DNA from 2 places in the Limnohabitans sp. TEGF005 genome. Region 1 is predicted to be linked to the other one. Evidence: predicted binding sites of a transcription regulator. Region 1 holds the regulator's gene; the other holds the start of a gene.

Region 1 (4,348 bases):
ATATTTCAGCAGGCCAGTTGAACACCCTGGTCAATTTTGAGTCGGCACTCCTAGGTTTAGATGGTCAGTTTTCGGTCGGCGGCAACAATGCTTGCGCCCATACGGTCGTAAACCTTCGGAAACAGCAGCGACGCGACCATCAGCGGCGGCGCGATAACGAGCACGGTCGGCAGGTGCCGCGCGCGAAGACTGTATGTGTCAAAGAGTTGGTCGAGTTCCATCTGTTGTGGATACTAAGATGCAGTTAACTTTAGCATGTATTAAAACAAAGAGGCTCAATAATGGCCGCCTCAGTTACTTTCTTCCCTGTCGACTGCGGCGACATGTCGCTGCTGAAGTTGGCTGACTCGACGGGCAACGACCGTTCTCGTCGACATCAACATCCGTGCTGTGGCCAACTGCGACGATTAAACCGCGCACGTGGGCCAATGTCGTGTATTCACGATCGCCGACATAGGCCACCGCAACTCGACCGACCGCCTTCAGCCTAAACACGCCTGTTCGGGCTCTGCCGTCCTAAATCAGCAATGAATTTTGTACCTTAGTCATTTATGGGACGCAAAATTCACATCAAACTCCCTAGTCCGAACCCGCATGAATCCTGGGTCGCGCCCTTGGATACGACCAAGAGAAAACAGAGAAAGAGAGAGATTTCTGGGCAAAAAATGGCCCGTTCCCGATTTCCTGACCATTCACGGCCAAGAGATTTTTTCAAGAATGGCGCAATTACAGGGCCACAGCAGGCTCCATGAACGGTATGGAGAACAGTTCACGGGTGATAAATGGTAGGGCGTCACGGACTTGAACCGTGGACCAAAGGATTCTGGTTTGTGTGACTTTCGCCACTCCCTGGACTATGCCTTCATCGTAGCTTTCGCCTTAGACGGGCGCCGTCTAGTCTCTACACCTTCACAGTGATTTCTCACTGCGCTTGGCTCGGCATTGGCGTATGCATCGCTGCACTTAGCTTTCACCGAATTTGACGCCATTCACGCGAGGAGTTTCCTGCCTCGGTGCACAATTTTTATGAGTCCTCTGCTCTAACCAACTGAGCTAACGCCCCACTACAGCTGCTGATTGTAGTCGGGCCACACGGCCATTTATTTAGACTGGCTCAACGCGTTGCTGACCAAGCGCGAGGTGATGTTGACGATCTGAATCATTCGGTCGTAGGGCATGCGGGTCGGGCCGATCACGCCCAAGGTGCCCACAATCTGGCCATCCACCTCATAAGGGGAGCTGACGACCGACAGTTCCTGCATGGGCACGATCTGGCTCTCGCCGCCTATATAAATACGCACACCCTCGGCCTGGCTGGACACATCCAACAAGCGCATGAGCTGGGTTTTTTGCTCAAAAAGATCAAACGCCCTGCGCAAATGCCCCATGTCACTGGAAAAGTCGCTCACCGACAACAAGTTGCGCTCGCCCGCGATGACCACTTCGTTTTGGTCTTCGGCCAAAGCCTCGGTGCTGACCTTGACGGCCGCCTGCATGAGCGTGGCGATTTCGCTTTGCAAACTGACCAGTTCTTGCTGCACCCGGCTGCGCACTTGCTCAATGGCCATGCCGGCGTAGTGCGAGTTGAGGAAATTCGAAGTTTCCAGCAGCTGACTTTGGGAGTAGTCCGTCTCCGTCAACAAGATCCTGTTTTGAACATCGCCCTCAGGGGAAACAATGATCACCAACAAACGGCGCTCGGACAATCGCAGAAACTCGATGTGACGAAACACAGACGGTCTGCGCGGCGTCATGACCACGCCCACAAAGTGGGACAAGTTCGACAACAAATTGGCTGCGCTGGCAATCACCCTTTGCGGTTGGTCTGGCGTCAGCGCCGGAGTCTCCAGACCATCGCGCTGAACCGTGAGCATGGTGTCCACAAAGAGCCGGTAACCTCGGCTGGTCGGAATGCGCCCGGCAGAGGTGTGCGGGCTGGCAATCAGACCCAGCTCCTCCAGGTCCGACATGACGTTTCGGATGGTGGCGGGCGACAAGTCCAGGCCCGAGGCTTTGGAGAGCGTGCGCGAGCCCACGGGTTGGCCGTCCGCGATATAGCGTTCAACCAGCGCTTTGAGCAATAACTTGGCACGATCATCTAGCATCCGGTCATTTTAATGATGTAATTTGCGGATGAGATCCAAATTCCGTCACGTTGCGCTCTTTGGCAAGTACCACACCACCGCCCACGGTGGGGGGCTTGAGAGTTCGCGACGTGTTCTGGACGATGTGGCCCAGTTCCTGACACGCCAAGGTTGCGATGTGGTGCTGGACAAAGAGACCGCCCTGCACACCGGCCTGAACCAATACCCCATGCTGGAGATGGCCGAGATCGGCAAGCAGTGCGATTTGGGTTTGGTGATTGGCGGCGACGGCACCATGCTGGGCATTGGTCGCCAGATGGCCCGCTACGCCCTGCCCCTGATCGGCATCAACCAGGGGCGTCTCGGCTTCATCACGGACATCCCGATTCAAAGCTACCAAGATGTGCTGCAGCCTATGCTGCAAGGCAATTACCAGACCGAAGACCGCAGCTTGTTGCAAGCTCACGTCATGCGTGACCAGCGCAGCGTGTTCAGCGCTTTGGCCATGAACGACGTGGTCGTCAACCGAGGCGGCACCTCCGGCATGGTGGAGCTGCGCGTCGAAGTCGATGGCCGCTTTGTGGCCACCCAGCGTGCTGACGGCCTGATCATCGCCACGCCCACGGGCTCCACCGCTTATTCACTGTCGGTGGGCGGCCCATTGATGCACCCGTCCATTGGTGGCTGGGTCATGGCCCCCATCGCACCGCACACCTTGTCTAACCGCCCGATCGTGTTGCCAGAATCGTCAGAGATCAGCATCGAAATCGTGGCTGGGCGCTACGTCAGCGCCAACTTTGACATGCAATCGCTGGCCGAACTGATGCTGGGTGACCGCATCACGGTGCAACGATCCGAGCACAAAGTGCGCTTTTTGCACCCCGCAGGCTGGAACTACTTTGACACCTTGCGCAAAAAAATGCACTGGAACGAGGGCGTTTAAGCCGTGGCACTGACGCACATCACCCTGCGCGACTTTGTGATCGTGCACGAACTCGAACTCGATCTGGGCAGCGGCTTCAGCGTGCTGACCGGCGAAACCGGTGCTGGCAAATCCATCTTGATTGACGCTCTGCAACTGGCCTTGGGTGCCCGCGCCGAATCGGGTGTGGTGCGCGAAGGCGCCAACCGCTGCGAAGTCTGCGCCGAATTCGAGCCCACGCACGCCATCCAAGCTTGGCTCGAAGCCGCCGGTTTTGATGCCAACGCCGAATTGCTGCTGCGCCGCACGGTGGACACCTCGGGCAAAAGCCGCGCCTGGATCAATGGCAGCCCGGCCACCGCCACACAATTGCGTGAACTGGGCGAACAACTGCTGGACATCCATGGCCAACACGCCTGGCAAAGCCTGACCCGACCCGACGCGGTGCGTGGCCTGCTCGACGCCTATGCGGGCACCGATATCCGACCACTCAAAGCCGCGTGGCAAGTTTGGCGACAAGCCCAACAAGCCCTGGCCGAAGCCCAGCAAGCGCAAAGCACATTGGCCAACGAACGCGAACGGCTGGCCTGGCAAATTGGTGAACTGGAAAAACTCAATCCCCAAGCGGGCGAATGGCAAGACCTGAGCGCACAGCACAGCCGCTTGGCCAACGCGCAGGCCTTGATCGACGGGGCCAACCAAGCCACCCTTTTGCTCGAAGGCGATGACGAGGGCGGCGCGTTGCGCCAGTTGTCACGCGCCATTCAAACACTGCAGTCGCTGGGGCAATTTGAGCCTGAGTTCCATGCGCTGGCCGACCTGCTGACCTCGGCCCAAGCCCAAACCGAAGACGTGGCACACAGCCTGCACAGCTACTTGCGCAAAACCGACCTTGACCCAGCACACCTGGCCCAACTCGACGAACGCATGGGCCAGTGGTTGTCGCTGGCTCGCCGCTACAAAAAAACACCCGACGAATTGCCTCTGACACGCCAATCGTGGCGTCAAGAATTGGCCCAACTCGATGCCGCGGCCGATCTGAACAGCCTACAAAAAGCCGAACAAGCCGCACAAACAGCCTGCATGAAAGAAGCCAAAGCGGTCTCTCGCCAACGCCAACAGGCGGCCAAGCCACTGGCCCAAGCCGTCAGCAGTGCCATGCAACAACTGGGCATGCAAGGCGGCCGCTTTGAAGTGCAACTGCACGCGCTGGATGCGCCTGCGCAGCATGGCCTCGAAGAAGTCAGCTTTTTGGTCGCCGGGCACGAAGGCAGCACACCCCGCCCGGTGGGCAAAGTGGCCTCTGGCGGTGAACTCTCTCGCATCGCGCTGGCCATTGCGG
Region 2 (4,348 bases), 1.4 Mb from region 1:
CTTCCTGAAGCCACAGCCCGCATGAAACGTGGCGCTCAGTAAAAACCTGGCTCGCCCTCAGGCCGCGTCTTGAAGCGCTTGTGCACCCAGTAATACTGCTCGGGCATGGTGCGCACCCAGTCGGCCAGCAGCGCGTTCATGCGGGTGGTGTCCTGCACCAGATCGGCCGTGGGGAAGTTGTCCAGTGGCGCATGCACCTCGATGTCGTAGCCCGCAGGCGTCATGCGCGTGACCACCGGCACCACGCGGGCACCGACCACCTTGGACAAACGCGACAGCGAGGGCACTGTGGCTGCTTTTTCGACGCCCATGAAGGGCACAAAAATCGACTCCGTGCGCCCAAAGTCCATGTCGGGCGAAAGGTGCAAAGGCTCGCCTTTTTTGATGCCCGCCAAAATTTGGCGCATGCCCTGATGCCGAAAATAGGGCCGTACATTGCCTGACCGCTCACGCCCTTGGCGCACCCAAGCCTCGACCGCCGGACGCGACTGCCCCACAAAAATGAAAGCCACCGGCCCGGGCACATCCAACGATACCGCCAGGCCGCCCGCATCCAGACCGACAAAATGCGGGGCAAACATGACCAAGGGGCCTGGCGCTTGCAAAGCAGGCAAGTCGCCCACCCAGCGCAGGCGTTGCCGCACCAAAGCCTCGGGCGCGTGCCAAAGCCAGGCACGGTCCATCACCGACTGTCCAAACGAAATCAAGTGCCGAAAGGCCAAAGCCTCGCGTTCGGCGGCGGACAACTCAGGCAGGCACTTTTGCAAATTGACCTGCACAATCCGGCGGCGCTTGCCAGCCACATGCCACAACAGCCAGCCCAGCCCATAGCCAGCAGCCCTGACCCAAGACAAAGGCAGGCGCGCAAAAAGGCGCAAAAGAGCGATCAGCAAATTCACCATGGGATTTCAGCTCAGGCCTGGGCCTGCCGGGGATTCTTGTAACGGGCATAGCCCCAGATGTACTGCGAAGGGCATTGCAGGATCAAGGCCTCCATGGCCTGGTTGATCTGCACCACCGCAGTGTCCAGATCGTCTGACAGGGCATGACCCAAGGCCTGGGTGTGCAAACGGTAGCCGCGCCCCCATGGCAAGCGCTCGCCCCAGATCAACACCACGCGGGCACCGGTTTGCAAAGCCAGCCGGGCGGCCAGGGTCATGGTGTAAGCCGACTGGCCAAAGAAGGAGGCCCACTGCCCCATGCCTTCAGGCGGAACCTGGTCAGGCAGCAAACCCACCGCACGCCCCGAACGCAGCGCCTTGATCATGCTCCGAACGCCCGCCAAAGTAGTGGGCACCGCTTCCAGCCCAGTGCGCTGGCGGGCCAACGTCATGACTTCGCCCAAACCGGCATGGCGGGCGGGACGGTACAGCACCGTCAAAGGGCCGTGTTGCGCAGAAAACCGCAAGGCCAAGGCCTGGGCCGTGATCTCGAAGCAACCCATGTGCGGGGTCAAGAACAACACGCCTTGGCCGCTGGCATACGCCTCCACAGCGGCGCGGTCATCGGCCCAAACCACGGGCGGCGTGCTGCCCAGCCACAAACGCGGCAATTCGGCCGACATGCGTCCGGCTTGCCCCACGGCTTGCCAAACAGCGCCCCAGCCCAGACCTGCGCGGCGCGCATTGTCCAAAAACCGACGTCTGTAATGCCCCGAAAAACACCAAGCCAGCCAGCCCCCCACGCTGCCAAGAGCGTGCAGGGCCCACAAAGGCCATCGGGAAAAGAAACGGAACCAACTGAGCATGGGGGGTGATTTTGCCCTGAACTGACAACGACATCGACAAACCGGAGAAGGCGGGGGACAGCTACCTGTTTTTGTTCATTCCGCTACCGGTTCATGCCCCACCGCGACAGCAAAGCGCGCCATAACATTCAAAGGTCCCAAAAACTTCAAACCTCTCTTTGCACGGCTCACTTGAAGAATCCACCATGAAAAACACCCACATCAATCAAGCCTATTTCAGCACCAGCCAAGCAGCCAAAGTGCTGGGCCTGTCGGTAGGCACCGTCCAACGCATGGTGGAAAACGGCGTCTTCAAAGCCTTTATCACGCAAGGGGGACACCGCCGAATTTTGTCCTCGTCTCTCAGCCAGTATTGCAAGCAGCATGGCTGCCAGACTTCAACCACCGAGGTCGTCAGACCCTTGATTTGCGTTTTGCACGACAGCCAGCACCAACCCGCCGCTTTGGGCAAATTGGGCCAATGGGAGCAGGTCAAGGTCATCACCCACCCCTTGGATCTGTTGGGCATTCACCAGACTGTGGGGGCTTTTTTCATCGATGCCCGGATTCCGTGGCTGCACGCTTCGCCGCTTGATTTGCAAGAAAAACTGATGCACAACGCCCACATCGTCGTTTACAACAGCAGAGAACTGCCGCCCAGCAGCCCTTTGCACCTGTCCCCAAAAATCAGCCTGTTTGAGGGCGACATCAGCACCGACCTGGTTTTTGGCTACCTTTTGGGCACGGCGCACGCCCACGACGCAGATTCGGATGAGACAAACACCCTCCGTGAAAACACCCCAATGGCGGCTTAGCACTTGAAATGAGTCCAAATGCCCTTATCATTAGCACTCGATGGAGTTGAGTGCTAACAAGCGCCCTTCTCCTCAGATTTCAGCAGCACCCTTTTCAGGTGCTTTTGTTTTTCAACCCTTGTTTCAAATCCAGGAGATTCCATGAAACTGCGTCCTTTGGGCGATCGCGTGATCGTCAAGCGTATCGAAAGCGAAACCAAAACAGCCTCGGGCATCGTGATCCCCGATTCGGCTGCTGAAAAGCCAGACCAAGGTGAAGTCTTGGCCGTCGGCCCTGGCAAAACCAACGACAAAGGCGATCTGAAAGCCTTGACCGTGAAAGTCGGCGACCGCGTGCTGTTCGGCAAATACAGCGGCCAGACCGTCAAGGTCGACGGCGACGAGCTGTTGGTCATGAAAGAAGAAGACCTGTTCGCGGTAGTGGAATAACTTGCGGGACAGACCGAACGACGCGCGAAGCGCCCGTTCGCTCTGTCCTCAACTGATCAAATCAATTTAATTCAGGAGCTATCAAAATGGCAGCAAAAGACGTAATTTTCGGCGGCGAAGCCCGCGCACGCATGGTTGAAGGCGTGAACATTTTGGCCAACGCGGTCAAAGTGACTCTGGGCCCTAAGGGCCGTAACGTGGTTCTGGAGCGTTCTTTCGGCGCCCCTACCGTGACCAAAGACGGTGTGTCTGTGGCCAAGGAAATCGAACTCAAAGACAAGCTGCAAAACATGGGCGCGCAGATGGTCAAGGAAGTCGCTTCCAAGACGTCTGACAACGCTGGTGACGGCACAACCACCGCGACCGTGTTGGCTCAAGCCATCGTGCGCGAAGGCATGAAATACGTGGCTGCAGGCATGAACCCCATGGACCTGAAGCGCGGCATCGACAAAGCGGTTGCCGCTTTGATCGAAGAGTTGAAGAAAGCCACCAAGGCCACCACAACGACCAAAGAAATCGCCCAAGTCGGCTCGATCTCTGCCAACAGCGACCACAGCATCGGCGACATCATCGCCAAAGCCATGGACAAAGTGGGCAAAGAAGGCGTGATCACTGTCGAAGACGGCAAGTCTTTGGACAACGAACTCGACATCGTTGAAGGCATGCAATTCGACCGCGGCTACCTGTCGCCTTACTTCATCAACAACCCCGAAAAGCAAGCAGCCTTGCTGGACAACCCCTTCGTGTTGTTGTTCGACAAGAAGATCAGCAACATCCGCGATCTGCTGCCTACATTGGAAGCCGTTGCCAAAGCTGGCCGTCCTTTGTTGATCATTGCTGAAGAAGTCGAAGGCGAAGCCTTGGCGACTTTGGTGGTCAACACCATCCGCGGCATCTTGAAGGTCGTGGCTGTCAAGGCCCCTGGCTTTGGTGACCGTCGCAAAGCCATGTTGGAAGACATCGCTATCTTGACCGGCGGCAAAGTGATCGCTGAAGAAGTGGGCTTGACACTCGAAAAAGTGACTTTGGCCGATCTGGGCCAAGCCAAGCGCATCGAAGTGGGCAAAGAAAACACCATCATCATCGACGGCGCTGGTGCAGCTATTGACATCGAAGCCCGCGTCAAACAAGTGCGCGTGCAAATCGAAGAAGCCACTTCTGACTACGACCGCGAAAAGCTGCAAGAGCGCGTGGCCAAGTTGGCTGGCGGTGTTGCCGTGATCAAGGTTGGCGCAGCCACCGAAGTCGAAATGAAAGAAAAGAAAGCCCGCGTTGAAGACGCCCTGCACGCGACCCGCGCTGCTGTGGAAGAAGGCATCGTGGCTGGCGGCGGCGTGGCATTGCTGCGTGCACGTCAAACCGCTGGCGTCATCAAAGG

Evidence for each region. Region 1 encodes HrcA, which represses chaperone genes, less so after heat shock. Its sites were predicted from a motif close to TTAGCACTCNNNNNNNNNGAGTGCTAA; they were not measured.
Region 2: a site for HrcA is predicted at 2,572-2,598, ahead of groES (co-chaperone GroES). Genes of this name have one in related genera too.

Annotation. Positions count from the first base shown of each region.
Region 1 covers NZ_AP029226.1:2,030,541-2,034,888, forward strand. The annotation lists gene ACZ5RG_RS09775 (hypothetical protein) at 57-221, opposite strand; gene hrcA (heat-inducible transcriptional repressor HrcA) at 1,101-2,105, opposite strand; gene ACZ5RG_RS09785 (NAD kinase) at 2,134-3,027, shown strand; gene recN (DNA repair protein RecN) at 3,031-4,348, shown strand, end outside.
Region 2 covers NZ_AP029226.1:340,247-344,594, reverse strand. The annotation lists gene ACZ5RG_RS01580 (alpha/beta fold hydrolase) at 1-25, shown strand, start outside; gene ACZ5RG_RS01575 (LpxL/LpxP family acyltransferase) at 36-902, opposite strand; gene ACZ5RG_RS01570 (lysophospholipid acyltransferase family protein) at 914-1,747, opposite strand; gene ACZ5RG_RS01565 (helix-turn-helix domain-containing protein) at 1,933-2,541, shown strand; gene groES (co-chaperone GroES) at 2,683-2,970, shown strand; gene groL (chaperonin GroEL) at 3,057-4,348, shown strand, end outside.